4 regions of the Haliea sp. genome follow, and region 3 is predicted to be linked to each of the others. Evidence: predicted binding sites of a transcription regulator. Region 3 holds the regulator's gene; each other region holds the start of a gene.
The links. The regulator sigma-54, encoded in region 3, starts transcription at its own class of promoters, with help from an activator protein. The targets are predictions, from matches to a motif close to TGGCACANNNNTTGCNNT.
Positions count from the first base shown of each region.

Region 1 (7,205 bases), on a different contig from region 3:
CTGATTGTCGCGTCAACGAGGTTCGGATAATGAATACTGAAGAACTGCGGAAGATCGCCTATCAGCACGTGGCGGCGGAAGAGGTGCGGGATTACGCGGCCACATTGGCGACGCTGGAGGCCGATCCAGTCTATGAGCTTTTTCCAGTGGGACTGCGCATGCGCGGCATGGCTGCGGCCGAGCGCTACTATCGGCATTTCTTCGATAACGTTGCGCCCTGTTTTGACCAGGACAGCATGGTTCTGCACGGCGAGTGGCCCGGTGCAACCGGTGTGGCCATTGAGTACACCGTACGCTACCGCTTCCCCGACGGGCGAGAGAAACCCTTTCGCATTCTCGGCATCCTCACGTATGGCAGCTACGCGCTCACTGGCGAGCGGGTGTATGCGGACGAAGAGCTGCTGCGCATCATGTTTGCCCCGATCTGGGATGAGATGGAACCTATCAGCGAAGGCTGACGCCGCCGTGGTGTCAGACCGGACCTGTTGCCTGCCTGAACGCCAGTGCCTCGGTGACGTGCTGCAGGTCGATACAGTCGGCACCCTCCATATCCGCCAGTGTCTGCGCCACGCGCAGGCTGCGGTGCAGGCCTCGCCCCGAAAGCTGCAGCGCATCGGCCGCTTGCTCGAGCTGTTGGCGTGCTGCGGGCCGCATCACGCACTGTGTGGCCAGGGCCTGTGCCGACAGCGCGGCGTTGTTGCACCCCTGACGTGCCTGCTGCCGTTGTCGGGCCGCCAGCACACGTTCCCGCACGGCGGCTGACGATTCCCCTTTCGCTTGTGTTTCCAGCAGTAGGCGCGCCGGCAGTCGTTGCATGCTGACATGCAGATCGATACGGTCGAGCAGTGGACCTGACAGTCGGTGCCGGTAGCGCTGGATGTGCTCGCTGGTGCAGCGGCAGCTGTGCTCGGGGTCGCCATAGTAGCCGCAGGGGCAGGGGTTCATTGCCCCGATCAGTTGAAACCGGGCGGGATAGGTGAATTTGTGTGCAGCGCGGGACAGCGTGACGGCGCCGGCCTCCAGGGGCTCGCGCAGCATTTCCAGCGCCTGACGGCTGAATTCCGGCAGTTCGTCGAGAAACAGAACACCGCCATGGGCAAGGCTGGCCTCGCCCGGCCGTGGCCGCGCGCCGCCGCCAATGAGTGCCGCGGCGCTGGCACTGTGGTGCGGGTGGCGAAAGGGCCGCCGCCAGAGGTGCTCCAAGCTGGTGCTGTCGTGAAAGCTGTGCAGGGCCGCGCAGGTTAGGGCCTCCTGCGTGTCCGGCGGAGGCAGGAGGCCGGGTAAACGGCTCGCCAGCAGCGTTTTTCCCGTACCAGGTGGCCCCACCAGGAGCAGGTTGTGATTGCCAGAGGCGGCAATTTCGAGCGCGCGCCGCGCCAGCGCCTGCCCGGCAACGTCCGCCAGGTCGGGGTAGGACATGGCGGGTTGCGGCTGTGGCTGGTGTTCCTGTACTGACAGTCTGTGGCGGCCGTTGAGGTGGGCACACAGTGTGAGCAGGTCCTCTGTGGCGATGATACGACTCCCGGGGACGGCGGCGGCCAGCGCAGCACTCGCCGCCGGGGTTACCAGGGCGCGACCTGCCGCGCTGCAGGCAAGCGCAGCGGGGATGATGCCCGGCACCGGGCGCACGGCACCGGTCAGGGCCAGCTCGCCAACAAATTCGTGGGCGGTCAGAGCAGCCGCTGGCAGCTGCCCGGAGGCGACAAGAATGCCCAGCGCGATGGGCAGGTCAAAGCGCCCACCCTCCTTGGGCAGGTCAGCCGGCGCAAGGTTCACGGTAATACGGCGATCCGGAAACTCGAAATGGGCTTGTTGCAGTGCACAGCGCACCCGGTCGCGGCTCTCCCGGACAGCGGTTTCCGGCAATCCGACAATCTGGAAAGCCGGCAGCCCGTTGCCCAGGTGGGTTTCCACCTGAACCAGGGGGGCTTCAATGCCTACTGCAGCGCGGCTGTAAACAACAGACAGTTCCATGGCTCATCCTTGAGCACAGAGCCTCTCCACTCAGTGGACAGGTCAGGTTTGAGGTTTCAGCGACTCGAACTCTCGCGTCAGGGCCTCCAGCTCAGCTTCCAGCTCGGCGACCCTGGCCCGGGTGCGGGCCAGTATTGCGGCCTGCGCGTCGAACTCCTCGCGGCTGACCACGTCCAGTTTGCCCAGTGCGGACTGCGCCAGGGCGCGCGCGCCCCTGTCGACTTCCGCGCGCAGGCCCGGGCTGCCGACCAGGGCCGACATCTGCTGCAGTACTTCACTGATCGGCGGTGGCTTCAGGGCCATAATGCGTGTTTCCTCTGCCAGACAGAACAGGCCGAAGTGTAGAGGAATTGCAAAACGGCGCACAGATCATCTTGGTGCACCAATAGAGTGCGGTGCTCACTAATGGTGCGTGTGGCTGCCGTTGACCCCTCGCAGAAATCGCGTGTAGTGAGCACTAAAATCTCTTAACTATTTGTAAATAATGATTTTTTCCTTGGTTGGCACAGCACCTGCAAAGCCCAGAGTGCAAACGCGAATTATGCAGAGCAAAAAAGTTCCGTGCCCGGCACACATTTTTTTGACTGCCAAACCAAGGAGAATGACACATGCTGCACAAAAAACTGCTTCCCGCTTCTATCGCCGCTGTCCTGTTCGCAGGCGCTGTTTCTGCCCAGGCAGAGATCAGCGGCAACGTGACCCTCGCCACGGATTACGTATTCCGCGGTATCTCGCAGACCGACGAGAAAGGTGCCATCCAGGGCGGCTTCGACTGGTCGGGTGATTCCGGTCTGTACGCCGGCATCTGGGCCTCCAACGTCGCCTTCGGTGGTGCTACTACCGAAATGGATTATTACTTCGGCTACGCCGGTGAAACCGACGGTGGCTTCGGCTACGACGTGGGCTTCTTCTACTTCGATTACGAGGGTGAGTCTTCCCTCGACTACATCGAATACGCGCTGGGCCTGAGCTACGCCGACTTCAGCGTTGGCTTTGTGTACTCAGACGAGTTTGGTGATGGCGGCCCCGAGTACATGTACTACTCCGCCGGCTACTCGCTGAGCCTGACCGACGTTCTCACCGTCGACTTCAACATCGGCTTCACCGATACCGATCAGGATGACTACTGGGAAGAAGGCGCCGACAGCTACACGGATTACGGCGTGACCTTCGGTTACAGCGCTATGGACCTGGACTTCGCGCTGGCCCTGATCGGAACGGATCTTGACGATGTGGACGCTGCGGATGATCGCATCGTGTTCTCCATCTCGAAGAGCCTCTAAGCGTTTCGGGACTGAAACCTACGGCGCCCCGCGGGGCGCCCTGCTGATACCTGGAGACTGACATGAAATTAATAACGGCTATCGTCAAGCCATTCAAACTGGACGACGTGCGCGAGGCACTTTCCGAGATCGGTGTGCAGGGCATCACCGTCACTGAGGTGAAAGGCTTCGGGCGCCAGAAGGGGCACACCGAGTTGTACCGGGGTGCGGAGTATGTCGTGGACTTCCTGCCCAAGGTGAAGATTGAAGTGGCTGTCGCCGAAGGGCTGGCGGACAAGACCATCGAAGCCATCACCCGGGCCGCCAACACCGGCAAGATCGGTGACGGCAAGGTGTTTGTGTCCACGCTGGAGCAGGTGATTCGTATTCGTACCGGCGAGACCGGCGAAGACGCCATCTAAATCCACCGAGACTAACTACGAGAGTGATTCCCATGGAAAACCAGATATTTGAATTACAGTACGCGATGGACACCTTTTATTTCCTGGTGTGCGGCGCCCTCGTGATGTGGATGGCGGCCGGCTTCGCGATGTTGGAGGCGGGCCTCGTGCGCGCCAAGAACACAACAGAAATCCTGACCAAGAACGTGGCCCTGTACGCCATCGCCTGCACTATGTACCTGATCTGCGGTTACCAGTTCATGTACGACGGCGGCTTCTTCCTGTCCGGTGTGACCACCGTGGCGCAGATGGATGATGCGGCGGTGGCAGCGGTGCTGGCGGACTCCGCGGAAGCCGGTTTCGGTGGCGACTCGGTGTACTCCGGCGCATCTGACTTCTTCTTCCAGGTGGTGTTTGTCGCCACGGCCATGTCGATTGTGTCCGGTGCAGTTGCCGAGCGCATGAAACTGTGGGCGTTCCTGGCCTTTGCCGTTGTCATGACCGGCTTCATCTACCCCATCGAGGGTGGCTGGACCTGGGGTGGCAAGGCAGTGCCGTTTATCGGTGAACTGTCCTACAGCGACTACGCAGGGTCTGGCATTGTGCACCTGGCGGGTGCGGCTGCGGCACTCGCAGGCGTGCTGCTGCTCGGTCCCCGTAAGGGCAAGTACGCAGCCGATGGTTCGGTCAAGGCTATCCCCGGCGCCAACATGCCGCTGGCGACCCTCGGCACCTTCATCCTGTGGATGGGCTGGTTCGGCTTCAACGGCGGCTCCACGCTCAAGCTGGGTGGCATTGCCGTGGCCAACGAAGTGGCCAACGTGTTCCTGAACACCAACGCTGCGGCTGCCGGTGGTCTGATTGCGGCTCTGCTGCTGTCACGCCTGATCTTCGGTAAAGCCGACCTGACCATGGCCTTGAACGGTGCGCTGGCTGGCCTGGTAGCGATTACGGCTGAGCCCGCAGATCCCACGCCGATGCTGGCGATGATCATCGGTGCGATTGGTGGTGTGATCGTTGTGTTCAGCATCGTTGCCATGGACAAAGTGAAAATCGACGATCCGGTCGGTGCCATCTCCGTGCACGGCGTCGTCGGTATCTGGGGTATCTTCGCGGTCCTGCTGTCTGACCCCGATGCCACCTTCATGGGTCAGCTCGTGGGCACCCTGGTGATCTTTGTCTGGGTCTTCGGCGCCAGCCTGATCACCTGGGCCATCCTCAAGGCGGTCATGGGTGTGCGTGTCAGCGAAGAGGAAGAGTACGAAGGTGTCGACCTCTCCGAATGTGGTATGGAAGCCTATCCGGAGTTTGTGGCACAGAAGTGAGCAACAGCTTGCGGGCGCATTGATGCAATGCGTGTTTGGGGGCCTTCGGGCCCCCTTTTTTATGGCCGCTTTTTGCGTTGCGCTCAGGCGCTGGCGGCGAGCAACTCGGCCGCAGCGGCGAAGATCTGGCGGCTTGCGGCGGCCACGCGCCCAGGGCCACCGGCGACATGGCCAAATTCCGATTCGATCACCCGACACTCCATCCCCAGAACCGTCGCATCGTGCGCGGCGTCCTCCGCCGTGAAATAGAGATCAGTGCTGCAGGGCATGAGGATGCCGGGGCAGCCCGACTGCGCAGAATCGGTGTCAGCCGTTGGCAGCGGTGCCTGCTGCCAGGTACGCAGCTGCAGCAACAGGTTGTTGGCGTCCTGCTGCAGGTGATCCTCTCTCCAGTAGTCCAGTACGTCCCCGATATCGGCAAAACCCAATTCGCGGTAGCGCGCGTTGCGGAAGAATGCCTGACTGTAGGCCCAGCCAGCATAGACTGTGGCAAATGCGCCAAGGCCGCGGACCGGCGGTGTGCGGTAGTGACCGCCGGCGAAGGCCGCATCCGCCGTGAGGGCCGCCGCCACACCATCGAGAAAAACCCGGTTGTGTGGGTAACAGCCGACGGTGGCACAGACGGCGAGCACGCTGCCAACGGCGTTGCGGCAGGCCCTGTGCCAGTGCAGTGCCTGCATCCCCCCCATCGACCAGCCCATCACCAGCCGGGGATTGGCGCCCTCAAAGCGCGCCTGTAGCAGCAGCTGTTGTGCACGCACGTTATCGCCGATACTCACCCGTGGGAAATCCGGCCCGGACTGTGGTGCTGGCGTGTTGCTGGGCGAACTGGACTCGCCGGCACCAAACAGGCAGGGAATGACCACGCAGTAGTCACCGCTGGCGAGTGGGCTGTCGGGATCGTCCACCCAGGCACGGTTGCTGGCGGCAACGCCGCCGTAGTAGGTGGGCAGCAACACGAGGTTGTCTTTTGGTGCGTTCAGCGCACCAAATTGGTGGTAGTGCAGGCGGGCATTGCGCAGCACCGTGCCGCTTTCCAGCACAAGGTCCCCCAGCGCATGTTCGTGTTCCTGCCAATACAGCTTGTTTTTCAATGGCTTAACTCCGGTTTCAGGTCAGACAATTTAAACATACATTCTGGCATGTTTCTTGGATGCTTCTGACTAGCAAGAAACATTCCCGCCTATGGAGCAGTCATGAACATTGAACAGTTGAAACAGCGTTGTCTGGAACAGGGTATTAAATACGGTATGGCGAGCTACGTGGATATTCACGGCGCCAGCAAGGGCAAGTTTGTGCCTGTCGGCCATTTCAAGCAGATGTTTGCCGGCTCGGAGCTGTTTACCGGCGCGGCCCTCGACGGCGTGCCGCAGGACATTGCCGATGATGAAGTGGCCGCCATGCCCGACATGGCGTCCATGCAGCAGTGCCAGTGGAACCCTGAGCTGGCCTGGTTTGCCAGCGATCTGTATCTGCAGGGAGAACCCTTCGAGGCCTGCTCCCGCACGATTCTCAAGCGTCAGCTGGCGAAAGCCGCTGCCATGGGGTTTACCTTCAACCTGGGGATAGAAACCGAGTTTTTCATCCTGCGCAAGGGGGCTGACGGGCGCCCGGTGCCTTTCAGTGAGCGCGATACCCTGGGCAAGCCCTGTTACGACATCCCCAGCATGATGGATAACATCGTGATTATCGACGAACTGGTTCAGGCGCTGACTGACATGGGTTGGGGTGTTTATTCCTTCGATCACGAGGACGCCAACGGCCAGTTCGAAATTGATTTCAATTACGCGGATGCGCTGACCATGGCCGATCGCCTGGTGTATTTCCGCTTGCTGGCCAACGAAATTGCGCGCAAGCATGGTGCCTTCGCCAGTTTCATGCCCAAGCCCTTCGCCGACCGCACGGGTAGCGGCGCCCATTACAACATGTCCCTGGCGAGTGTGGACACCGGGCAGAATCTGTTCGCAGCGAGCCCGGACGCCGATCGTTACGACTGCGGTGTCTCCGAGCTCGCCTACCAGTTTATCGGAGGCGTGTTGCGCCACGCCAAGGCCATCAGCGCCGTGGTCGCGCCCACCGTGAACAGCTACAAGCGGCTGGTGCGGCAGGGCAGCATGTCTGGCTCCACCTGGGCTCCGGTGTTCTGCTGTTACGGCAATAACAATCGCACCAATATGTTGCGTATCCCCAGTGCCGGTGCACGGGTCGAGTGCCGGGCGCCGGATATCGCCTGCAATCCCTAT
Region 1 covers NZ_JAWKZJ010000001.1:178,256-185,460, reverse strand. The annotation lists gene paaN (phenylacetic acid degradation protein PaaN) at 1-4, shown strand, start outside; gene R3E49_RS00870 (hypothetical protein) at 30-458, shown strand; gene R3E49_RS00865 (YifB family Mg chelatase-like AAA ATPase) at 472-1,974, opposite strand; gene R3E49_RS00860 (accessory factor UbiK family protein) at 2,017-2,277, opposite strand; gene R3E49_RS00855 (TorF family putative porin) at 2,583-3,257, shown strand; gene glnK (P-II family nitrogen regulator) at 3,320-3,658, shown strand; gene R3E49_RS00845 (ammonium transporter) at 3,691-4,962, shown strand; gene R3E49_RS00840 (alpha/beta fold hydrolase) at 5,046-6,056, opposite strand; gene glnT (type III glutamate--ammonia ligase) at 6,159-7,205, shown strand, end outside.
Region 1: a site for sigma-54 is predicted at 2,476-2,493, ahead of R3E49_RS00855 (TorF family putative porin). Genes of this name have one in related genera too.

Region 2 (7,205 bases), on a different contig from region 3:
GACTATGTCGCCGGTCAACTCGCGCTGGATGACCCCCGCGTGTCCCCGGCCTTCGCCGCGGTGCACGGCCTGCCGCCACTATATCTGCAGGTTGGCGAGTATGACACCGTGCGTGAGGGCGCGCTGCTGCTCGCCGCAAACGCCCTGCGCAGCGGTGTGGAGGTCACGATGGAGGGCTGGCCCGGAATGATCCAGGGCTGGCATGGCCTGGTGAACGAGAGGGTGCCGGAGGCGGTTGCCGCGTGGGCAAATATACGGCGCTATATCCACACAGTAGTCTAACGAGATACCAGGTCCTTAGCGCTCACCTCGACAGCAGCCCCCCAAGCCCGTATAGTGCCGGCCCGCTGTACGCCACCGCATAGCCGCGGTGGCACATCCATTCCCCCTTGCACGCGCGCAGGAATACGCTCTTGATTACCACCGCGAACATCACCATGCAGTTCGGTGCCAAGCCGCTGTTTGAAAACATTTCCGCCAAGTTTGGTAACGGCCACCGCTATGGTCTGATCGGTGCCAACGGCTGCGGCAAATCCACTTTCATGAAGATCCTCAGCGGTGCGCTTGTCCCCACCGCGGGCAACGTATCGATCGAGCCCGGCTGCTCGGTGGGCATCCTGAACCAGGACCAGTTCGCCTTCGAGCACTACAGTGTGGTCGATGCCGTGATCATGGGTGATGTGGCGTTGTGGAAGGTGAAGCAGGAACGCGAGCGCATCTACGCCCTGCCGGAAATGAGCGAAGAGGACGGCATGCGTGTGGCGGAGCTGGAAGTACAGTTCGCCGAAATGGACGGCTATACCGCGGAAAGTCGTGCCGGCGAACTGCTGCTGGAAGCGGGCATTGATGAATCCCTGCATTTCGGGCTGATGAAGCAGGTGGCACCGGGCTGGAAACTGCGTGTTTTGCTGGCACAGGCACTGTTTGCCGACCCGGACATCCTGCTGCTGGACGAGCCGACCAACAACCTCGACATCCACAGCATCAACTGGCTGGCCGGCGTGCTGAACCAGCGCAAGAGCACCATGATCATCATTTCCCACGACCGCCACTTTCTGAATGCGGTGTGCACTCACATGGCGGATATCGATTACGGCGATTTGCGCATCTACCCCGGCAACTACGAGGCGTTTGTGGCTGCCTCCACCCTGATCCAGGACCAACTGCAGGCCGGTAACGCGAAAAAGTCCGCGGAACTGGAAGAGCTGCAGAGCTTTGTGAATCGCTTCTCAGCGAATGCGTCCAAGGCCAAGCAGGCCAGCTCACGCGCCAAGAAGATGGAGAAAATCAAGCTGGACGAGATCAAGCCCTCCAGCCGGGTGTCGCCCTACATCACCTTCAAACAACACAAGAAGCTGCATCGGCAGGCCCTGGTGCTGGAAGGGCTCGCACACGGCTTTGACGGCGCGCCGCTATTCAGCGGTGGACAGATGATTCTGGAAGCGGGTGCGCGCCTCGCCGTGATTGGCGAAAACGGTACCGGCAAGACCACATTCCTGCGCTGCCTGCTGCAGGAGATCCAGGCCAACAGCGGCGCGGTAAAGTGGTCGGAAAATGCGGTCGTCGGCTATTGCCCGCAGGACAGCAGCGCCGATTTTGAGGGAGACCTCACCATCTTCGAATGGATGACCCAGTGGCGCATGCCACGGCACGACGACCTGGCAGTACGCGGTATGCTGGGCCGGCTACTCTTTACCGCCGACGATGCGAACAAAAAGGCCAGCGTGTGCTCGGGGGGCGAGAAAAACCGACTGATGTTCGGCAAGCTGATGATGATGGACAGCAACGTGCTGATCATGGATGAGCCGACGAACCACATGGACATGGAATCCATCGAGGCGCTGAACAAGGCGTTGGCCAACTACGACGGCACGCTGATCTTCGTCAGCCATGACCGGCAGTTCGTCTCCTCACTCGCGACTCGCGTGGTTGAAATCAAGGACCAGTCCCTGATCGACTTCCAGGGAACCTACGATGAGTATCTCTCCGACAGGGCCAGGGCAGAGGCCAGGGCCGCCTGAGCAATGCGGCGAGCCCTTCTTTCACGGCACTATCCACAGGCAAATGCATGAGAACCATCGATATCACCCGCGAACCGGTTGAACTGTACAAGATCCTCAAATTCGAGGGGCTGGTGGCGACGGGGGGCGAGGCAAAACTGCTGATTGCCGACGGTCAGGTGCGCGTCAACGGCGAAACCGAAACCCGCCGACGGCGCAAAATGCACAGCGGCGATATGATCGAGTTTCGGGGCGAGCGCTTTACCTTGCATCTGGCATAATGGGCCCGGCGCACGTGGAGCACCTTCGCTAAGGGTCGACCCCAGCGCACACTTTTCGGGCCAGCAGTACCAGGGGGCAAACCGTGTCTCAACAACACCTGCAGCAATTGCGTCAGCTGATGGCCTACGAGGCCTCGCGGAATGCACCTCCCGCAGATTTCCCCCGGTTGCCCCCCCTGCCCTCGGCTCGCTACACCGATGCGGCCTTCCACGCCCTCGAACAGGACATCCTGTTCCGTAAAACCTGGCTACTGGCTGCGCATCTGGACGAAATCCCTGAACCCGGCTGCTTCCAGCGTTGGGATATCGCAGGTGCACCGGTGGTTCTGGTACACGCTGACAACGGCGATATCCACGCGCTGATCAACCGCTGCAGTCATCGAGGCGCTCCGGTGGCCATGGACGAACGGGGCAAACGGAAGCGCCTCACCTGTCCCTATCACGGCTGGAGCTACAGCCATGAGGGCGAGCTGCTCGCGGTGCGTGAATCGCGGGACTTTGCTGCGCTGGATACCGAGGCACTGAGCTTGCAGCGCTTGCGCTGCGAGCGGCTAGGGAAGCTGATATTTGTCAATTTTGATCCTCAGGCGGTGAACCTGCGCGAAAGCCTTGGGGCACTCGTGGAGGAGTGGGCCGAGTTCGACCTGGACAACTGCCGTCTCTCCCGGCGTGATCGCTTCTCCGTGCGCTGCAACTGGAAGATCGCCATGGAGGCGAACCTCGAGGTCTACCATGTACCGAGCATTCACGGCAAAACCGTGAGCCCGGTGCTCGACGCCAGGCGCAATGTAAACAGCTTCTACCCCGGCGGCCACAGCAGGATGGTCGCCCCCATTCCCAAGGGGCACGCACAGCCGGCCTGGACATCCAGGTGGCCGGACATTCCGACAGCGGGAGACATCGCCAGAACCTGCACACAGTCCTACAGCGTGTTCCCCAACCTGGTGATGCCGCTGAACCAGTTTGTGATACCGCCTATCCAGTTCTGGCCGGATGGTATCGACCAGTGCATTGTCGAGACCTGGACCATGGCACCGGACTGGGGGCCCGACACCGACCGCGGCCCCGACATGTGGACTGAGGATGACGGAGCACGGCCCAGCCGTGTCCTGCGCGAAGACATCGACATGTCAGAAGCCATTCAGGCAGCCCTGGACCCTCAATCAAACAGAGGTATTCCATTGAGCTACCAGGAGGCGCGTATTTATCACTGGCACCAGTCTGCCGACACAGTCGTCGGCGCCGCGAATGTACCTGAGGGGCTCAGGGTGCAACCCGTTCTCGAAGACGCATGGCTGCACCCCAATGAACCACGCCTGCGCTGACCCGGCTAGTTCCTTGCACGCCAGCTCTGCCCGTCCTCCGGGTCAGCGATAATCTCCTTGCTCCTGGCACAGACGGCTGAGACGCGCTCCGCAGACAGTTGAGTGTGGGCAGCAATCGCTGTGGCGTGATGATGATCAGGCGCACCCTCCTCTTCGGCATCGCGCAGGAACTGCAGAATAACGCCCTCCTGAATCTTGAACTTCACCCACCGGTACAAGGCCACGTGGGCGATGACCGCCACCACGACGACCACGAAAACCACGGCTTGCGCACTCATCATTCACTCCAGAGCGTCATGTGACAGGAAACCCCTTTTACCGTTTCATCCATTCGCTGTATTGTAACGCCGTTAGTCATTCAGCGTTTCTTCCGGTCATCACTGAACCGTTTGCGGCGTTTGAGGCTCAGTTGTGAACGCCACGCGCAGACGCCGCGCCGCGGTGATACGTCACGTCCTGGAGGAGATGTTATTTCGATGAACTACGATGTCGCCATTGTCGGCGGAGGCCCTGCCGGAAGCACACTGGGATCCCTCCTGAAAAAGTATCACCCGGATCTCAGCGTGGCGATTTTTGAGCGTGAACAATTCCCCAGAGAGCATGTCGGTGAGAGCCAGCTGCCGCCGATAGGCAAGATCCTCGCTGAAATGGGCTGCTGGGACAAAGTAGAGGCCGCCAACTTCCCCATCAAGATCGGAGCAACCTACCGCTGGGGAAACAGCCCTGACCTGTGGGATTTCGAGTTCCTGCCGATCAAGGATTTTCGTGATGAACCGCGTCCGGCCCGATTTGTCGGCCAACGCCAGCAAACCGCGTTTCAGGTTGACCGCGCGCGCTACGACAAGATCCTTCTGGATCACGCGGAAGAACTCGGCTGTGACGTTCACTATCAGTGCCACGCGACCCCGGTCATTGAGCAGCCGGGTGAAATCTCCGCCCTGTCCCTGGGCGATGGCCGCAACGTTACCGCAAGCTACTATGTGGACGCCTCGGGTAGCGCCGCGGCCTTGCGCCGACCACTGGGTGTACAGGTTGATGTCCCCACCTCACTGAAAAACGTCGCGTTCTGGAGTTACTGGGAAAACGCAGAATGGGCTGTGGAAATCGGCACCGGCGGCACCCGCGTGCAGGTAATGAGCATCGGCTCCGGGTGGATATGGTTCATTCCGTTATCCCCCACGCGCACCAGCATCGGTCTGGTCTGTCCCGCCGCCTATTACAAGGAGTCCGGCCTCTCGCCGGAGACCATTTACCTTGAATCCCTCCCCAAGGACCCGCGTATTGCCGGCCTGATTCGCAATGCAAGGCGCGAGGAAAAAGTATACGGCACCAAAGACTGGTCATTCCTGGCGCAGCAATCTGCCGGTAAAAACTGGTTTCTTGCGGGGGAGTCCGTTGGCTTTGCCGACCCGATTCTCGCGGCCGGAATGACCCTCGCGCAGACAGGTGCACGGGAACTGGCCTATATCATCCCGGAGCTGCTGCGCGATGCAGACAAGAACAACTGGCTGAAACAGTGGTATGAGCACACGCAGAAGAAACGTATTGGCCAACATATTCGCTTTGCGGATTTCTGGTATTCCTCCAACGGTCAATTCACCGACCTGCAGGACTACACGTCAGAAATTGCGAAAGACGCCGGCTTGCAAATGAATCCCCAGAAGGCCTTCCAGTGGCTGGGCACCGGCGGTTTCACCAACGACACGACGGGACAAGCCGGAATTGGCAGCCTGGACCTGGCAGGGCTGAAGCAGATCACACAGAAATTCACACGCGGCGCCGTAAACTGGCAGCTGAACAAGTACAACCGCTTCAAACTGAACCTGCGCAATGCCACTCGCGGCCACGCGCCCCTCTTTAAAAACGGCAGGATCACTGTTGACGCGAGCTATACGCGCGGCCAGAAAACCCTGGTGCTCAGCGGTATGTACGCACTGGTGGTGGAGGTGCTGAAAAAGCATAAAACCGCACAGTCCATCTACGAAGCCCTGCACCACTACTTCCAGCAGCGGCGCGACCTGGGTGCTCCCGTACAACTGCTGGTGCACCACGCGTTACAAGCGCTGGAAGTGTTGCTGCTGGAAGGTTGGGTGCAGGGCAGCGTAAAACCGGGGTTACCCTACCTGAAGCTGGAAACACCCGAGGAGGGGGAAATCATTCATACCAATCGGGACTAGGCGCACAGCAGCAACGGGGACTGTCAGCTTATTTTACAATTCCGGGGCCAAGACAGCCCGCCAAGAATATTTTTTTGTTTTGCCACAATGGGTTACAATCACTGGCATGAAGTGTGCTCATGTTACAGCAGGTTACGCAGGAGAGTACACCATGAAACACCTAAAACAGACGACACTGGCTGCAGCATTGGTCCTCGGGGCGGGTTTCTCATCGCTCACCAGCGCAGCTCCCACCAGTTATGCCGGGACCGGAGGCGCACTGCCCGATCTGGTTGATTTTTCAAGTTCCATTACCGTTGTCGACACCGGCATCATCAACGACGTCTTCATCTCGTTGAACGACTTCACCCACACATGGATTGGCGACTTTTTCGCTACATTGACCTTCGATGATGGCTCAAGCGAGGTGTCTGTGGTGTTGTTCGACCGGCAGGGTGGTTCGAACAACCCCGCTGGAACCTATACCTTCGCCGACGGTGGCACAGCCGGTTTCGGTGCAGGTAACCCCATCCCTGAGGGTACGTACGCGGCGGTAGGCAGTTTTTCGGTTTTTGATGGCCTGTCCGCGGCAGGCACCTGGACACTCAACCTGGACGATCGGGCAGGGCTTGACGCAGGCAATCTCGGCAGCTGGACGCTGAACATCGATACCGGGGAAGCTCCCGCACCGGTTCCAGCGCCCGCCACATTGGCACTGTTTGGCCTGGGCCTTGTCGGGCTGGGCTGGTCACGGCGCAAAAAGTCGAACATCTGACCTACACCCTCTCAGGCACCACTCAAAAAGCCCCTTTCAGGGGCTTTTTTGTTACTCGTGACTCCGGAACCGCCTCACCTCTGAAGTGCTGAACGCTCAACGCGCCGTGTTTCGACCTTCAAGTTGCCATCTGGCTGATGCGGTAGCGATGGATCATCACAGCGCTCGCTCCGGTTTCTCGCACGCCTGTCTTCCTGTGATACACGGCGGCGCAAAGCCTTTTACCGATTCAGCGTTTGCCTGTATCGTAAAACGATTGCAACCAACTCGCTGAGGCATATTCCCCATGGCTGACTACATCCCCCCAAAACTGGATTGGGTACGCGAGCACGTAGCGCTCTACGAGGGCAGCGGCGGCACCCAGGGTACCACCCTGCTGGATACTGGCATGCCCTGCATCCTGGTCACCCACACCGGGCACAAGACCGGCGGCATCCGCAAGATCCCCCTGATGCGCGTGGAGGTGGACGGGAACTATGTGCTGATCGGCTCCATGGGCGGGCAACCGCAGGATCCCGCCTGGGTGGCGAACCTGCGGGCCAACCCGAACGTGCAGATACGCGACAAAACCGAGGTCTTCGACATGCGCGTGCGCGAAGTGACGGACCCGGAGGAGCGGACGCGGCTGTGGGCCGCAAGCGTGGAGGCGTACCCGCCCTATGACGACT
Region 2 covers NZ_JAWKZJ010000006.1:257,470-264,674, reverse strand. The annotation lists gene R3E49_RS13025 (alpha/beta hydrolase fold domain-containing protein) at 1-282, shown strand, start outside; gene R3E49_RS13020 (ABC-F family ATPase) at 414-2,021, shown strand; gene R3E49_RS13015 (RNA-binding S4 domain-containing protein) at 2,069-2,281, shown strand; gene R3E49_RS13010 (aromatic ring-hydroxylating dioxygenase subunit alpha) at 2,365-3,606, shown strand; gene R3E49_RS13005 (hypothetical protein) at 3,612-3,884, opposite strand; gene R3E49_RS13000 (NAD(P)/FAD-dependent oxidoreductase) at 4,083-5,783, shown strand; gene R3E49_RS12995 (PEP-CTERM sorting domain-containing protein) at 5,935-6,537, shown strand; gene R3E49_RS12990 (nitroreductase family deazaflavin-dependent oxidoreductase) at 6,824-7,205, shown strand, end outside.
Region 2: a site for sigma-54 is predicted at 5,886-5,903, ahead of R3E49_RS12995 (PEP-CTERM sorting domain-containing protein). Genes of this name have one in related genera too.

Region 3 (7,205 bases):
CCGCGGAAAAGGGGCTGGTGGCAATGCAGCGCAGATTATCCGGCAAAGCGCCGGGCGTAACAATGTGGCGGGGAGTCAGTGTGACCTATTCACCTTCATCAAAGCGGTTCTCAACCAGCGTGCGCAACGCCTCGAGTGCGGCTTCCTCATCGTGGCCATCGACCTCGATGTCGAGCACCGTGCCTTGCCCCGCCGCCAGCATCATGATGGACATGATGCTCTTGCCGTCGACCATCTCGCCGTTGCGGCCGGCCCGCACAGTGCTGCTGTAGCCCGCGGTACAGCTGACGAACTTGGCGGCGGCACGTGCATGCAGCCCGAGTTTGTTGATGATGGTCAGTTGCGCTTGAATCACGGTTACTGCAGTTCCCGGTGGCGAATATGAACCTGCGGGTACTGCTCTTTGTAGTGCCGGTAGAGCCTGGCCGCAAGATATACTGACCGATGTTGGCCACCGGTACAACCGATCGCCACGGTCATGTAGCTGCGGTTGCTGTCCCGGTACTGCGGCAGCCAGCGATCCAGATATTCGCAAATGCTGTCGAACAACTCGCCGGTCATCGGCTGTGCTTCGAGAAAGTCCCGCACTTCCGTGTCAAGCCCATTCTGCAGGCGCAGTTCTTTCACCCAGTGGGGGTTGGGCAGCATGCGCACATCGAACACCAGATCAGCATCCGTCGGCACGCCGCGTTTGAAGCCAAAGGACTGTATCAGTACCGACATGCTGCCCGAACTTTCGCCGATCAGCCGCTGCCGCACGGCATCCCGCAGTTCGTAGATGGTCAGCTGGCTGGTGTCCAGCACCAGCGCAGCGGCACTGGCGATGGGTTCAAGCAGCTCGCGTTCGCGCTCGATGGCTTCCGCCAGCGGCATCTGCTCGCCACTCAAGGGGTGTTTGCGCCGGGTTTCGCTGAACCGCTTGATCAGCACGCTGTCCTGCGCGTCCAGAAACAGGATTTCGCTGCGCACACTGTCCGGCAGTGCGTCGACGATGGCGTTAAAGTCTTCGAGATTGCGCCAGGCGTTGCGTGCATCAATGCACACCGCAGCACCGCGGAAATGCTCAAAGCCCGGGCGGCTGGCCTCATCGACCAAGGCAGGCAGCAGGGCCGCGGGGAGGTTGTCAATGCAGTAAAACCCCTCGTCTTCCAACTGGTGCAGGGCGGTACTTTTGCCGGACCCCGAGCGGCCTGAGATGATTACCAGGTGCATGGCGCGGGTCAGGCCTGCCACTCGGTCGCGCGCTGGAACAGCGTGGCACTGTCGGGGGCATCACGCAGTGCGTCGCAGAAGCTGGACTGACTGAACAGGCGGGCGATGCGTGCCAGGATGTCCAGGTGGGCCTGGTGGGCCTCTTCGGGCACCAGCAGCACAAACAGGATATCCACCGGCAAATCGTCCGGTGCGTCAAAGTCAATGGGCTCCTCCAGCGTGACCAGGCAACCGATGGGCTGGCTGCAATTGGCGATACGGCAATGCGGAATGGCAATGCCGGCGCCAAGACCGGTACTGCCCAGGCGTTCGCGCGCGATGAGCTGGGCGAAGATATCCGCCTCCGCGAGCTCCGGGCTGTTCTCGCTGACGACGCTGGCCAGCGTTTCAAAGAGCCTTTTTTTACTGCTGCCGGGGGCACGGCAGACCGTGCGCCCCGGCGTCAGCAGTTCAGAAAGAACGTGCATGAAAGTTCCTAACGGGCTCGCGCCTTTTCTTTGTGTTTGATGAGCTGGCGGTCGAGCTTGTCCGCCAGTGCGTCAATCGCTGCATACATGTCCTCTGACTCCGCTGCGGCAAAGATATCCGCGCCTGAAATGTGCACGTTGGCCTCGGCCTTCTGCACCATTTTTTCCACAATCAGGGTGACTTCGGTATTGGTTATCTGGTCAAAATGTCGCTGCAGGCGCTCGAACTTACTCTCCACATATTCACGCAGCGCATGAGTAACCTCTACGTGGTGTCCGCTGACGTTCAATTGCATACCTGACTCCTTCTTCTCATGAAAGCCGGGCTGGTCGCCCGGAACCGGTGTGCCGCTTTCTGCCAGCGGCAACCTGACAAAGTACTGCCGGGCAGTACACTGATAGTCTAGACCAATCTCTTGCGCTCATTGGAGGGCGGGATCATCAGCATCTCGCGATATTTGGCCACGGTACGGCGGGCCACCTGCAAACCCTGCTCCTCCAATACGGCCGCAATCTTGCTGTCGCTGAGCGGTTTGCGCGGGTTTTCCGCTGCCACCAGCTTGCGAATCAGCGCCTTGATGGCGGTGGAAGAGGCCTCGCCACCCTCAGTCGTGCCCACATGGCTGGAAAAGAAATATTTCAGTTCGAAGATACCCCTCGGCGTGTGCATGTACTTGCGTGTCGTGGCGCGGGATATGGTCGATTCGTGCATCTCGATGGCTTCCGCAATGTCATGCAGCACCAACGGCTTCATGGCTTCTTCGCCATACTCAAGGAAATTGCGCTGGTGTTCCACGATCTTGCTCGCCACTTTCATCAGCGTTTCGTTGCGGCTGTGCAGGCTCTTCAGGAACCAGCGCGCTTCCTGGAGGTTGTCCTTCAGGAAGGTGTTGTCGGCGCTGCTGTCGGCGCGACGTATCAGGCTGGCGTAGCTGTCATTGATGCGCAGCTTGGGGGCGATGTCAGGGTTGAGCTCGACCACCCAGCGGCCGTTGCGCTTGCTCACGAAGACATCGGGAACCACGTACTCCGTGGTGTCTTCGCCGACGCTTTGCCCCGGGTTTGGGTCGAGGGTGCGGATCAGGTCTAGCACTTCTTTCAGCTGTGCTTCGCTGAGGCGCATACGGCGCATGATCTGCTTGTAGTCTCCGCTGCCCAGTTGTGCCATGTGCCGGCTGATCATCAGCCGCGCCTGTTCCACGCAGGGTGTCCCCGGGGGAAGCTGTTGCAGTTGCACAAGCAGGCATTCCTGCAGGTCGCGTGTACAGACCCCGGCCGGTTCAAACTGCTGCAGGCAGTGCAGCACTGCCACGACCTCGTCGAGGTCGATGTCCAGATCCGGCGTCAGGGACTCGTGGATATCCTCGACGCTGCTCTGCAGGCGACCGTTGGCGTCGGTCGCATCGATAATGGCCATGGCGATGATGCGATCGGTGTCTGACAGGCGAGTCAGGTTCAGTTGCCAGAGCAGCTGGTCCTGCAGACTGTCGCGGGCATTGTTGCGCGCGTCAAAATCGCCGTCAAACGCGTCCTCCCCCTGACTCGCGGGAGCCGACGAGGAGGGCAGCAGGTCATCCCACTGGGTGTCGACAGGGAGTTCATCGGGGAGGGTGTCGGTTTGCCATTCGTCAGCGCTAGCGGCGACGTCGCGCTCGGCCTGTTCCGGAGTGGCTTCTCCGGTGGACTGGCTGTTCTCGGTCGCCAGCGCGCGGGCTTCAGCCTCGGCGTCGTAGTCGTCCTCGGCAAGTTCCAGCAGTGGGTTACTGTCCAGCGCCTGCTGGATCTCCTGCTGCAAATCCAGGGTGCTCAGCTGCAGCAGCTTGATGGCCTGTTGCAGCTGCGGCGTCATTGTCAGCTGTTGGCCAAGCTTGAGTTGAAGCGACTGTTTCATCAACGTACTGGATTCATCCCGGGTACCGCCGCGGGTTGGCTGTGATGCCAGTGTAGCGCTGGCGCAGGTAGCCGCGCAACAGAATGGCGCGAAATTTGCTTGCGGGATTGTGGAGGCCCGGGGCAGGGGTGAGGCCCTGCGTCAAAGCCTGAAGTGCTCGCCCAGATAGACCTTGCGCACGCGGGGGTTTTCCAGCACTTCCTGGGCATTTCCCTCGGCGATGATATGCCCCTCGCCGACGATGTAGGCACGCTCGCAGATGTCGAGGGTTTCGCGGACGTTGTGGTCTGTGATCAACACGCCTATGCCGCGCTTGCGCAGATGAATGATGATGTCCTTGATATCGGAAACCGAGATCGGGTCCACGCCGGCGAAGGGTTCGTCAAGCAGGATGAAGTCGGGCTCGGTCGCCAGTGCGCGGGCGATTTCCACGCGGCGCCGCTCGCCTCCGGACAGTGCCTGGCCGAGGCTGGTGCGCAGGTGAGTCAGGTGGAACTCCTCCAGCAGCCGGTCGCAGTGTGCCAGTCGCTCGGCCTTGCCCAGGTCGGGCCGCGTTTCGAGAATCGCGAGCAGGTTGTCCTGCACGCTCAGCTTGCGGAAAATGGAGGCCTCCTGGGGCAGGTAGCCAAGCCCGCGGCGCGCCCGGTCGTGCATCGCCAGTGACGTGATATCTTCGCCATTCAGTTCGATGCGCCCGGCGTCTGCCGTGATAATGCCAACCACCATGTAGAAGCAGGTGGTTTTACCTGCCCCGTTGGGGCCCAGCAGACCGACCACCTGCCCACTGGAAATCTCCAGCGAGACGTCGATGACCACCTTGCGACCCCGGTAGGCCTTGGCCAGGTTACTCGCCCTGAGTTGCGCCACGCTGCGCCTCTTGTTCGTCGCCTTCCAGCACCTCGGCGGGGATGACGACCTCGACCCGGCCGCCGTCCTCGCGCCGACCGGCGTCGGCCCTGACCCGCTGCTCCGCCATGAAATAATCGATGGTATTGCCGGTAACAATCGAGCCGTCCTGCTCAATCCGCGCTTCGCGGCTGAGTTTCACCCGCTCCTGGGATTTGAAATACTCGATGCTGAGCGCTGCCGCGTGAATAACCGCCTTGTCGGCCGCCGGCTGCTGCTGCATACGCGCCGGGCTGCCTTCCGCCACGATGCGGTCAGCGGCCTCCCGGCCATGGAAGATGGTGAGCTTGTTGGCCTGGATCTGCAGGCTGCCCTGTTGCAGACGCACGTTTCCCGTGTATTCGGTAAAGCCCTCGCGCTCATCGCGCAGGGCCTGATCAGCACTGATTCGAATTGGCTGCTCGCGGTCGCTGGGCAGCGCCTGTGTGGCGCTGGCCAGCAGCAGGCTGATCACCGCAAGCCCGATGCTGAGTGCACGTGGGCCAATGCGACTCCCCTCAGGAGCCTTCCGGAACATAGATCCCCTCCACGCCGGGCATCAGGCGTATGGTTTGGCGCTTCAGGTCTGCGAACATCCCGTCGGCGGTAAGTACATTGTTGCCCTGGGTCACCCTGACCGGGACCTTGGACCTTGCGGTGCGCTGTTTCAGGTTGAGGGTCATGGCGCTGGTTTCCAGAACACCCCCGGCCTTGTCATCAGTCAGCACCACGTCTTTGCGCAATATCAGTATGCCAGTCCGGTGCTTGAGCCGGCCGCGCGTGGCACTGGCCGACCAGGTCTGGTTGTTGCCGTCATGCGAGTAGAACCTTGGCTGCTCCAGATCTGAGACCTCATCGTCACCCCGATGTTCCACACGCACGGCCTCCATGACATGGGCGAGGTTACCGTCTTCCGCATAGGTCAGGCTGCGCGAGTCTAGCAGATAGGTCTGTACAATATCTGCCTGTTGCGCCACGGGTCTGCGCTCCAGCGGACCACCGCCCGTGATGCCCAGGTACCACGCCGCCACGCCGACCAGCACCGCCGCGAGAAGCCATGGACGCCTGCGTCGCTCCATCAGCGGAACTCTGTGAGCAGGTCGTCCCACTGCCCGCGCGCCTGCAACAGCCACTCGGCGGCCTCCCGCACGGCCCCCGCACCGCCCGGGGCGCGGCTGCACCAGTCTGCGGCGGCGCGCACCTCAGGCACCGCATCGGACACGGTCATCCCGATACCTGCCGCGCAAATTGCACCGAGATCGGGAAGGTCGTCGCCCATGTAGGCACATTCGGTGAGAGCCAGGCCCAGGTGTTTCCCGAGTTCCTGCAGTGCACTGAGCTTGTCTTCCCGGCCCTCGAACAGGTCGACGATGCCCAGCTCTGTGGCCCGTCTGGCGACCATATCCGAACGGCGGCCGGTAATGATCGCCACCCGTATGCCGCAACGCTGCAGCAGTTTGATACCCAGTCCATCCTTGATATTGAAGGACTTCAACTCGCTGCCATCGCTGGCGTAGGTCACCCGGCCGTCACTCAGGACGCCGTCGACATCAAGCGCCAGCAGCCGGATAGCCCGTGCGGGGTGGGGCTCGGTGGCCATATCAGGCGATACCCGCATGCAGAAGGTTCATCAAGTGAATCACACCCACCATACGCCCTCCGCGTTGCACAACGAGGGAGGTGATTTTGTTTTCTTCCATGATGCGCAGCGCCTCGGCTGCCAGCATGTTGGGCCCGATTGTCTTCGCACCGCGGGTCATCAGGTCGCTGATCGGGGTGTTGCGCACATCCACGTCCTCGTCCAGCGCGCGCCTCAGGTCGCCGTCGGTGAATATTCCCACCAGTGTGTCCTCCGGCCCGGTGACGGTGGTCATTCCCAGCCCCTTGCGACTGATTTCCAGCAGCGCCTCGGACAGTGGCGTAGCGGGTGTTACCCGCGGGATCGCCGCCCCGGTATGCATGATGTCCTCAACCTTGAGGAGCAGCTTTTTACCCAGCGTGCCGCCCGGGTGTGAAAAGGCGAAATCCTCTGCTGTGAAACCGCGTGCTTCCAGTAGCGCGATGGCCAGCGCGTCACCCATGACCAACGCAGTGGTCGTGCTGGAGGTGGGTGCAAGGTTCAGCGGGCAGGCTTCCGTGTGTACGCCCGTATCCAGGTGGGCATCGGAGGCTTCGGCGAGGGGGGAATCGGGATTGCCGGTCATGCTGATCAGCGGTATGCCGAGCCGTTTGAGTAGCGGCAGCAGTGTGACAACCTCGGGCGAGCGGCCGCTGTTGGAAAGGGCAATCACCGCATCGTCCGCAGTGATCATGCCGATGTCGCCGTGGCTCGCCTCCGCTGGATGCACATAAAAGGCGGGTGTGCCCGTGCTTGCCAGGGTGGCGGCAATCTTGCTGGCAATATGCCCGGACTTTCCCATGCCCGTTACGATCACGCGCCCCTTCACGGCGAGCAGTAGCTCGCAGGCGCCAGCGAAGCCGGCACCGATACGTGCTTCGAGTTCGGCGATGGCATCGCGCTCCATGCGGATCGTGCGTTGCGCGGAAGCGATGTGGGCAGCAGGGTCATGTGCGTGCATGGCGGGCGGCAGGCTCAGCGGGTCCGGTACAGCCAGTAATAGTACAGCCCGTACACCGCCAGTAACAGTAGGCCGAGGCTGCGGCCGATATAGGCATAGCCCTCCGTACCCGATTTGTGCCGGCCGCGGCTCAGGTAGACCGCTGCCGCCAGTAGCAGCGTCATACCGGCC
Region 3 covers NZ_JAWKZJ010000005.1:107,166-114,370, reverse strand. The annotation lists gene R3E49_RS10810 (HPr family phosphocarrier protein) at 86-355, opposite strand; gene rapZ (RNase adapter RapZ) at 358-1,212, opposite strand; gene ptsN (PTS IIA-like nitrogen regulatory protein PtsN) at 1,221-1,679, opposite strand; gene hpf (ribosome hibernation-promoting factor, HPF/YfiA family) at 1,688-1,975, opposite strand; gene R3E49_RS10790 (RNA polymerase factor sigma-54) at 2,083-3,570, opposite strand; gene lptB (LPS export ABC transporter ATP-binding protein) at 3,712-4,437, opposite strand; gene lptA (lipopolysaccharide transport periplasmic protein LptA) at 4,415-4,993, opposite strand; gene lptC (LPS export ABC transporter periplasmic protein LptC) at 4,974-5,534, opposite strand; gene R3E49_RS10770 (KdsC family phosphatase) at 5,534-6,055, opposite strand; gene R3E49_RS10765 (KpsF/GutQ family sugar-phosphate isomerase) at 6,057-7,034, opposite strand; gene R3E49_RS10760 (calcium/sodium antiporter) at 7,049-7,205, opposite strand, start outside.

Region 4 (7,205 bases), on a different contig from region 3:
CTACGATATCGAGCAGACCGCGCTGTTCGGTGAGGCCAGCTTCGACGTTACCGATCGCCTCAGCCTGACCCTCGGCGGGCGCTACTACGACTTCGAGGAAGAGCGCCGCTTCACCACGGGGGGGCTGTTCTCCAATGGTGACGATCAGGTGGACGCCACGTCTTCCGACGGCTTCAATCCCCGCGTCATGGTCAGCTACGACGTCAGCGACGAAATGACGGTGAATGCACAGGCATCACAGGGCTTCCGGCTGGGCGGGGTCAACGATCCCCTGAACGTGCCCCTGTGCGATGCCGGCGACCTGCAGACCTTCGGCAGCTTCCAGTCCTATGAGGATGAGACGCTCTGGAACTACGAGTTGGGGTTCAAGAGTGAATTCGAGAAGGTGCGGTTCAATGCCGCGCTGTTCTACACCGATATCGAGGACCTGCAGGTGACGCTGGATGCCGGCTCCTGCTCGTCGCGCATCAGCTTCAACGTGCCGGAAGCGCACACCCTGGGCGTGGAGTGGGAGCTGGTGGCCTATCCCATGGAGCTGCTGATGCTGACGCTCTCGGGCAGCATACTGGAAGCCGAGTTCGACTCCACCGTTGTTGACAGCGCAGGGAATGTGCTGGGTGGTGTCGAGGACGGCAACCGCCTGGCCTCGGTGCCGGAAATCCAGGTGTCGGCGTCAGCGACGTATACGTTCCCGGTCGAGGCCTTCGGTTCGGATGAAATGTATGTGTCCGCGGTGTTGCAGCACGTGGGTGATCGCTTCACCCAACCCAGCGACCAGGTGGACGGCGCGGGGAACTTTGTCTCCGGTCTGCCATTCGGTGGCGCAACGGGTAACGAGGTGACAGCGGTTGACCTGGAGCTGGACGCCTACGAGCAGCTCAATCTCAGTGCGGGGATTGTCTGGGAAACCTTCGAGGCGGTGTTCTACGTGAATAACGTCACCGATGAGAACGCCCAGTTGTCCTTTGACCGCGAACGCGGCGGGCGCGCCCGGTTGGCCTACCGCAACAACCAGCCGCGCACGGTGGGTATCACGCTGCGCAAATTCTTCTGACCAGACATGCCGCCGTGCCGGGCGCCCCCGGCGGCGCCCATGCCCCGGACTGAGCATTGCGTCGACGTGCCGGATAGTGTCTCCTAGGCCGCAGGATACCGTGATGAGGATGCGGGGTGGCGGGAAGCGGCAATAAATGGTCGACGTTCGCAGCCGGCGGCAGCTATGTCGACCGGGACGACGACCTTGTTCCCGCCTCGCTGGTTGACCGGGACTGGGAGCCGCGCCCGCGCAAAGCGCCCGTATCCGCCATCGAGGCCGCTGAGCGCGGCTACGACCCCGACACCTGGGTGATACAACCTCCGCCACAGCCCGACCACCCGCTGGAACCGGACCTCGAACCGGAACCCGAACCGGACCCCGAACCGGAACCCGAACCGGAACCCGAACCGGAACCGGAACCGGAACCGGAACCGGAACCGGAACCGGAACCCGAACCCGAACCCGAACCGGAACCGGAACCAGAACCTTTCGTGGCCTCTCCGCGCCGCGTGCCGAGCCCGCGGACACTGTCCTGGGTGCTGTTTGCCGCCACCCTCGTGATCGGCGCTGTGGTGTACGGGTATCTGGTTCAGGAGCGAGAGGCGCTGAGGGCAGAGTTCATGGCCCTTGAGCAGCGTCGTGCGGATGTGGTGTCGCAGGAAGACCTGCTGTTGCAAGAGCGGCTCGCCCGTGACGTGGCGGAAGGCAACGCCCGGCTGGAGCGCGACCTCAGCCAGCTGCGGGATGAAAACCGCGAGCTGTCAGCAATGATTGAGCAGCTTGAGGCGGGCCTGGCACAGCGTCTCGCCGAGGCGGAGGCTGCGGCGGCGGCACCCGCCCCGGTGGCGGTTCCCACGCCGGTGCCAGAGAGCGCTGCGCCGACGCAGGAAGCGTCTCCGGAGCCCGCGACACCTGCGGTAAGTGGTACCTGGTTCGTCAATTTCGGGTCTTATGTGCAGCGCAGCATTGCGGAGCGCTGGGCGGCGCGGTTGCAGGTCGACAGGGGGACGGTGGTGATCCAGGCGGCAACGGTTTCCGGCCAGGATCTGTTCCGGGTACGGATTACAGGGCTGCAGTCGCAACAACAGGCTCGGGCTCTCGCCGCAGGACTGGAGGAGCGTTATGGTCTTGGGCGTCTCTGGGTGGGCCGCAGCGACGCGAGCTAGTGGGCAGCTGTGCCGGCGTCGTCCGGTGCCAGCGCAGCCTGCAGTGATTCAAGTCGGCTGAGCAGCGCGCGGTTTGACGCCTGGATTTCTTCGACCTGCGTAATCAACTGCTGCTGGGTGTCTTCAAGGGCATACAGCGCAGGTAGCGTGCGTGCGATTGGCTGCTGCAGCACCGGTGATGCCTCGCTGATGGCTGTGGCGGTGCGTGTCGGCGACGCCACTACCGGTTCTGTCGCCAGGAAGCCGTGGCCCGCGGCTGCCGTGGTGACCAGCAAGGCACCAAACAGCGTCCAGGTCATCCAGCTGCGCACGACAGGTCGTGGGTTCGTGCCGGGCTCGCGACGCCCCTGCGGTGCGGCGGGGGCGCGCAGATCGCTGCGCAGCCACAGGTTGCCGGAACCGGCGTTGGCCCTGCGGCTGCGCCGGCGTCCGCTCAGACGCTGATGCACACTCGCCCCCGGCCCTGTGCCTTGGCGTGGTAGAGGTGGGTGTCCGCGCGCTGCAGCAGCGCCTTGTCATCATCGCCGGGAAGCAGATCGGCCACGCCGATGCTCACGCGAGGCAGTACCCCGCCGGTGTTGGCGGCCAGTTCCACGGTGACGTGCTCGACCGTTTCGCGGATCTTGCGCGCCACATCCGCCGCGCCGCTGAGTCCGGTGCGGGGCAGCAGGATGGCGAATTCGTCGCCGCCCAGGCGAAACAGCAGGTCCGACTCGCGCACGCAGGAGCGGAAAGCCTGGGCCAGGCAACGCAGCACCTCATCGCCCACCAGATGCCCCAATTGATCATTGATATCCTTGAAGTGGTCGATGTCGATGATCATCAGCGACAGCGCGCTGCAGTGGCGCCTGGATAGCAGCAGCTCCTGGGCCAGGCGCTCATCCATGGCGCGGCGGTTGAGGAGGCCGGTGAGCCCGTCGTGCATGGCAGTGGCCTGCGCCCTGGCCAGTTGCTGGGCGAGGCGCAGGGCACGCGCCAGGCCGCCGAGTGCCCGTTCCAGCAGCGTCAGCTCAGGCTCACTGTAGCGCTGGCGGCGGGACAGGGTCACCGCCCCCAGTGTGCTGCCGTCGATGTCCAGCTGATAGAGCGCACGATGGTGGCGTTGTTCACCCAGAACAACCGGCAGGTCGTCATCGGCGGCTGTGAAGCCCAGGCTGTCAGCCAGCCCGCAGCGGTTTGCCCAGTTGTGGAAGCGCTCCAGCAGTACGCTCTGGTCGGCTTCACCGAGCAGCAGATCAAACAGTCCCAGCAGCTGGTCCGCTGCATCGCGCTCACCCAGCGGTGACGCCACGGCTGTGGCAACGGATGGCGCCAGGTTGGCAGCGCGGTCGCTGACGAGGGTGAACGGTGATCGGTCGGTCATGGCATCAATGCTCGAGTGAAGGTCCATCAAGCAAGGTAAAGCAAAGTGTGTGCCAACAAGATTAATTGGAAATTAAAAGGAATTAGGGGACAATAACGGCAATTAGGCGATATTTATGGCGTTCTCATGAATGCAGAAGCACAGGCTGTGCAGGGAGCGGCAAAATAACGCCGGGCCAGGAGTCAATTAATTGACGTTTTGGGACCCGCTGCTCTAGGCCTTGCCGAGGCTCTGGCTGTCACTCGCGCTGTCGGCCGCTCCGGTACCCGAGTATAGCCGGGGGTCGCCGTCCTGCTGGCGCAGCACCCGCAGCGCGCTGCGGGTGTGTTCGGTCAGGCGCCCGATGAGTACGCCATTGCTGGCGTTGAGCTCGGCGCAGCGTTCACCCAGCGCAATCAACCGGGCCTGCAACTCGCGGTTTTCGATGGCATTGTCGAGCACGCTGATCTGGCTGGACAATGTGGCCTCAGCTGCGGCGGTTGGGCGCTGTTGCTGCAGGCCGGCGAGCTGCTTCAAGGCGGCGTCTTTGGCGCGGGTGCAGGCTTCAATGCGTTCGGCATCACCGGCACGCAGTGCCTGCTGTTCAGCGTCGAGGTGGGCGAGTACAGTTTCCAGGGCGGTGATTTCGGCGCGCAGGGCCAGCGCCAGTTGTTCACCGGGCGTCACGTTCAGGACAGATCCTGTTCGGCCTGCAGCAGGTTGCTCACAATCCGCTCCAGGTCGACCCGGTAGCTGCCATCGCTGATCGCAGCGCGCAGCTGCTCCACGCGCTCCATATTGGCATCGGGCACGCTGGCCAACTGTGTTTCCAGTTGCAGCATGTCTTCCGCCATGCGCGTGATGGTGACCGCATCTGCCTCCACCACCGGCTTGCCGGCACTGGCCTGGCTACTGCGACCGGCCTGGTCCACCGTGCTGGTGCGTGCATCCCCGCCGGTACGCGACGGTTTGATGTTGGCATTGTTGTCGATTGGGTCCATGTCGGTTCACGCAGTCAGTGAATGGCTGGCACGTAAGGGTGCCTCAAGCAGGTTAGCGGCAGCCGGACGGAAAAGTTTAGCACAAGCATCGCCGCGCCGTGTTCATGGTATGCGCACACTGCCGTCGGGGTTGACGATGCCCTCGACCCGGCGCCCGGAGGCAAGGTTGGTGACCAGCAGGCGGTCACCCGCCGCGGCGTTGGCCATGGCGCGTCCCTGCATGGTGACCTGCAGGCCCTCGCCCCCGGCGATCAGGGTGACGGTCTGGCCGCGGGAGATCAGCTGCGGTGGGCGCAGCTGGCTATGCCGCAACGGCGATCCCGCGCTGGCCGGCCGGATAAGCTCCATGCCGATGGCCTGCTGCGGGTCCATGATCACCGCATCGGTGGCACTGGTAATGGTGCGTTCCACCAGGGTGAGGTCACGTTCGCTGATGATGCTGCCGCGGGGCAGGTTTTCAGCCAGCACGGGGAGAGTGGCGCGGGTGCTGACGTCCAGGCGCACATACAGCGTCCAGGCACTGGGCTGTGCGCAGCGCACGCCGATACTCACCGGTCCCAGCACGCTTGCGTTGGCGTTGCTGAATGTCTCCAGCGGTTCGCCACAGGCCTGCAGGCGCAGGCGGGAGTCCAGGGGGCGTGCGCTCACCTCAAGGTCGGTGTAGCCCTGCGCCTGTGCCGCCGCGGTCGCCTCAGCGCTGGCGGCCGCCACCACGTCCTCCAGTGGATGGAGTATCTCAGCCAGCGTGCCCGCGGCGAAGAAGGCCGGCAGAAAGATGGCGATGAGCAGCAGGCGCAACCGGGTGCGCCGGAAAATTGACATGAAGCCTCCCAAACAGGTCATCAACGGGTGGTAAAGCAGGAACCATGCCAGTCGCGGACAACCCTGCCGCTGTGTGGTGGGGCGGCAATTCTTGCCGCCGGAGCGGCAAGCGGGCTTCCAATCGGCCCCTGAACTCCGCTCAGAAATTTCTTAACCCATTGTAATAAAAGACTATTTTATGGTTGGCACGGTTCCTGATTAGGTTTCCTGTGCGTGCTGCGAGTAGGCAGCAAGAAGGAGTGACCGACATGAGTTTTACTGACCGGGTTTTTGGAACGAGTGGCCAGGCGATGGCGCTGCGCGCCCAGCGCCTGGAGCTGATAGCGGCAAACCTGGCGAACCAGGACACCCCCGGCTACAAGGCCCGTGACATCGACTTTGCCGCCGCCATGCAGGCGGCGACCGCTGGCGGGCTGCGTCGCACGCACGCCCGTCACCTGAATGCCAACGGCGGTATGGGGGCGGCGAATGAACAGTCCCTGCTGTACCGCGTGCCCAGCCAGCCGGCCCTGGATGGCAACACGGTAGAGGCCCAGCGCGAGCATGCTGAGTTCATGGACAACGCCATCCGCTACCAGGCCAGCCTGACAATTCTGGACAGCCGCATCAAGTCCACGCAGCGCGCGATACGGGGTGAATGAGCATGAGCCTGTTCAACATCATGGCGGTATCGGCGTCGGCCCTGGAAGCACAGAGCGTGCGGCTCAACACCATTTCCAGCAACCTGGCGAATTCACAGGTGGTCAGCAGCACGCCGGAAGGGGCCTATCAAGCGCGCTATCCCGTGTTTGAAACCCTGCTGCAGGACGGCCTCGGCGACGCCGAGGGCGCCGCCGGGGTGCGCGTTGCGGAAATCGTCGAGTCGACGCTGCCCCCGCGGCAGGAGTTTGCGCCATCCCACCCGCTGGCCAACGCGGAGGGCTACATCTACCGCTCCAATATCAATCCGGTGGATGAAATGGCCAACATGATATCGGCTTCGCGCTCCTACCAGAGCAGCATTGAGGCCATGAACACCGCCAAACAGCTTATCCAGCGCACCATCACGCTGGGCCGATAATTCCAGAGGACGACACCGATGACTACGCTCGCCGGCATCAATGAGCTGTTTCCACAACCGGAAGCGGCACCGCGACAGGCCAATTCCGTTGAGGATATGGGTTCTGAGGCGTTCCTGACGCTGATGGTCGCCCAGCTGAAAAACCAGGACCCCACCAAGCCGCTGGACAATATGGATTTCATGGGCCAGCTCGCGCAGTTTGGCACGGTGTCGGGTATTCAGGAGCTGAACACCGGCTTCGGCGGCCTGGCTTCGGCACTGACTGGCAGCCAGGCCCTGCAGGCGGCGAACCTGGTGGGCCGCGATGTGGTGACCGAGGGCAATGTTGGCCTGTTGCGCCCCGTCGAAGGCGGTGCGGAGGGGGGCGACGACCCCGTACTGGCCCTGGATGCCACGGTGGCCTTCACCGGCAATGCCACCTCGGCAACCCTGTTTATCCAGGACATGAGTGGCCGGCTGGTCTACAGCGCGGCGCTGCCGCCCGGTGTGAGTTCTGATTTCCGCGTCCAGTGGGACGGTCGGGATGGTAGCGGTGCACAACTCGAGGCCGGCCAGTATCGCGTTTCAGTGGAAGCCCTGGTGGGTGGTGTATCCACCACGGTGCCGGTTTACGCCCACCAGCGCGTGGAGTCGGTGGCCATCGCTGCCGGCACCGGTGATGTGGCCCTCAACCTGGCCAATGGCCAGACCGTGGGCATGAATACGATCAAGAGTATTTTGTAACAGCGTCGGGCCCGCCGGGACCGCGCGACACCGTTTGTTGAGCCAGGAGAGAGAC
Region 4 covers NZ_JAWKZJ010000006.1:208,212-215,416, forward strand. The annotation lists gene R3E49_RS12715 (TonB-dependent receptor) at 1-1,054, shown strand, start outside; gene R3E49_RS12720 (SPOR domain-containing protein) at 1,171-2,202, shown strand; gene R3E49_RS12725 (hypothetical protein) at 2,199-2,651, opposite strand; gene R3E49_RS12730 (GGDEF domain-containing protein) at 2,636-3,565, opposite strand; gene R3E49_RS12735 (flagella synthesis protein FlgN) at 3,779-4,231, opposite strand; gene flgM (flagellar biosynthesis anti-sigma factor FlgM) at 4,234-4,545, opposite strand; gene flgA (flagellar basal body P-ring formation chaperone FlgA) at 4,648-5,367, opposite strand; gene flgB (flagellar basal body rod protein FlgB) at 5,616-6,008, shown strand; gene flgC (flagellar basal body rod protein FlgC) at 6,011-6,427, shown strand; gene R3E49_RS12760 (flagellar hook assembly protein FlgD) at 6,446-7,150, shown strand.
Region 4: a site for sigma-54 is predicted at 5,400-5,417, ahead of flgA (flagellar basal body P-ring formation chaperone FlgA). Genes of this name have one in related genera too.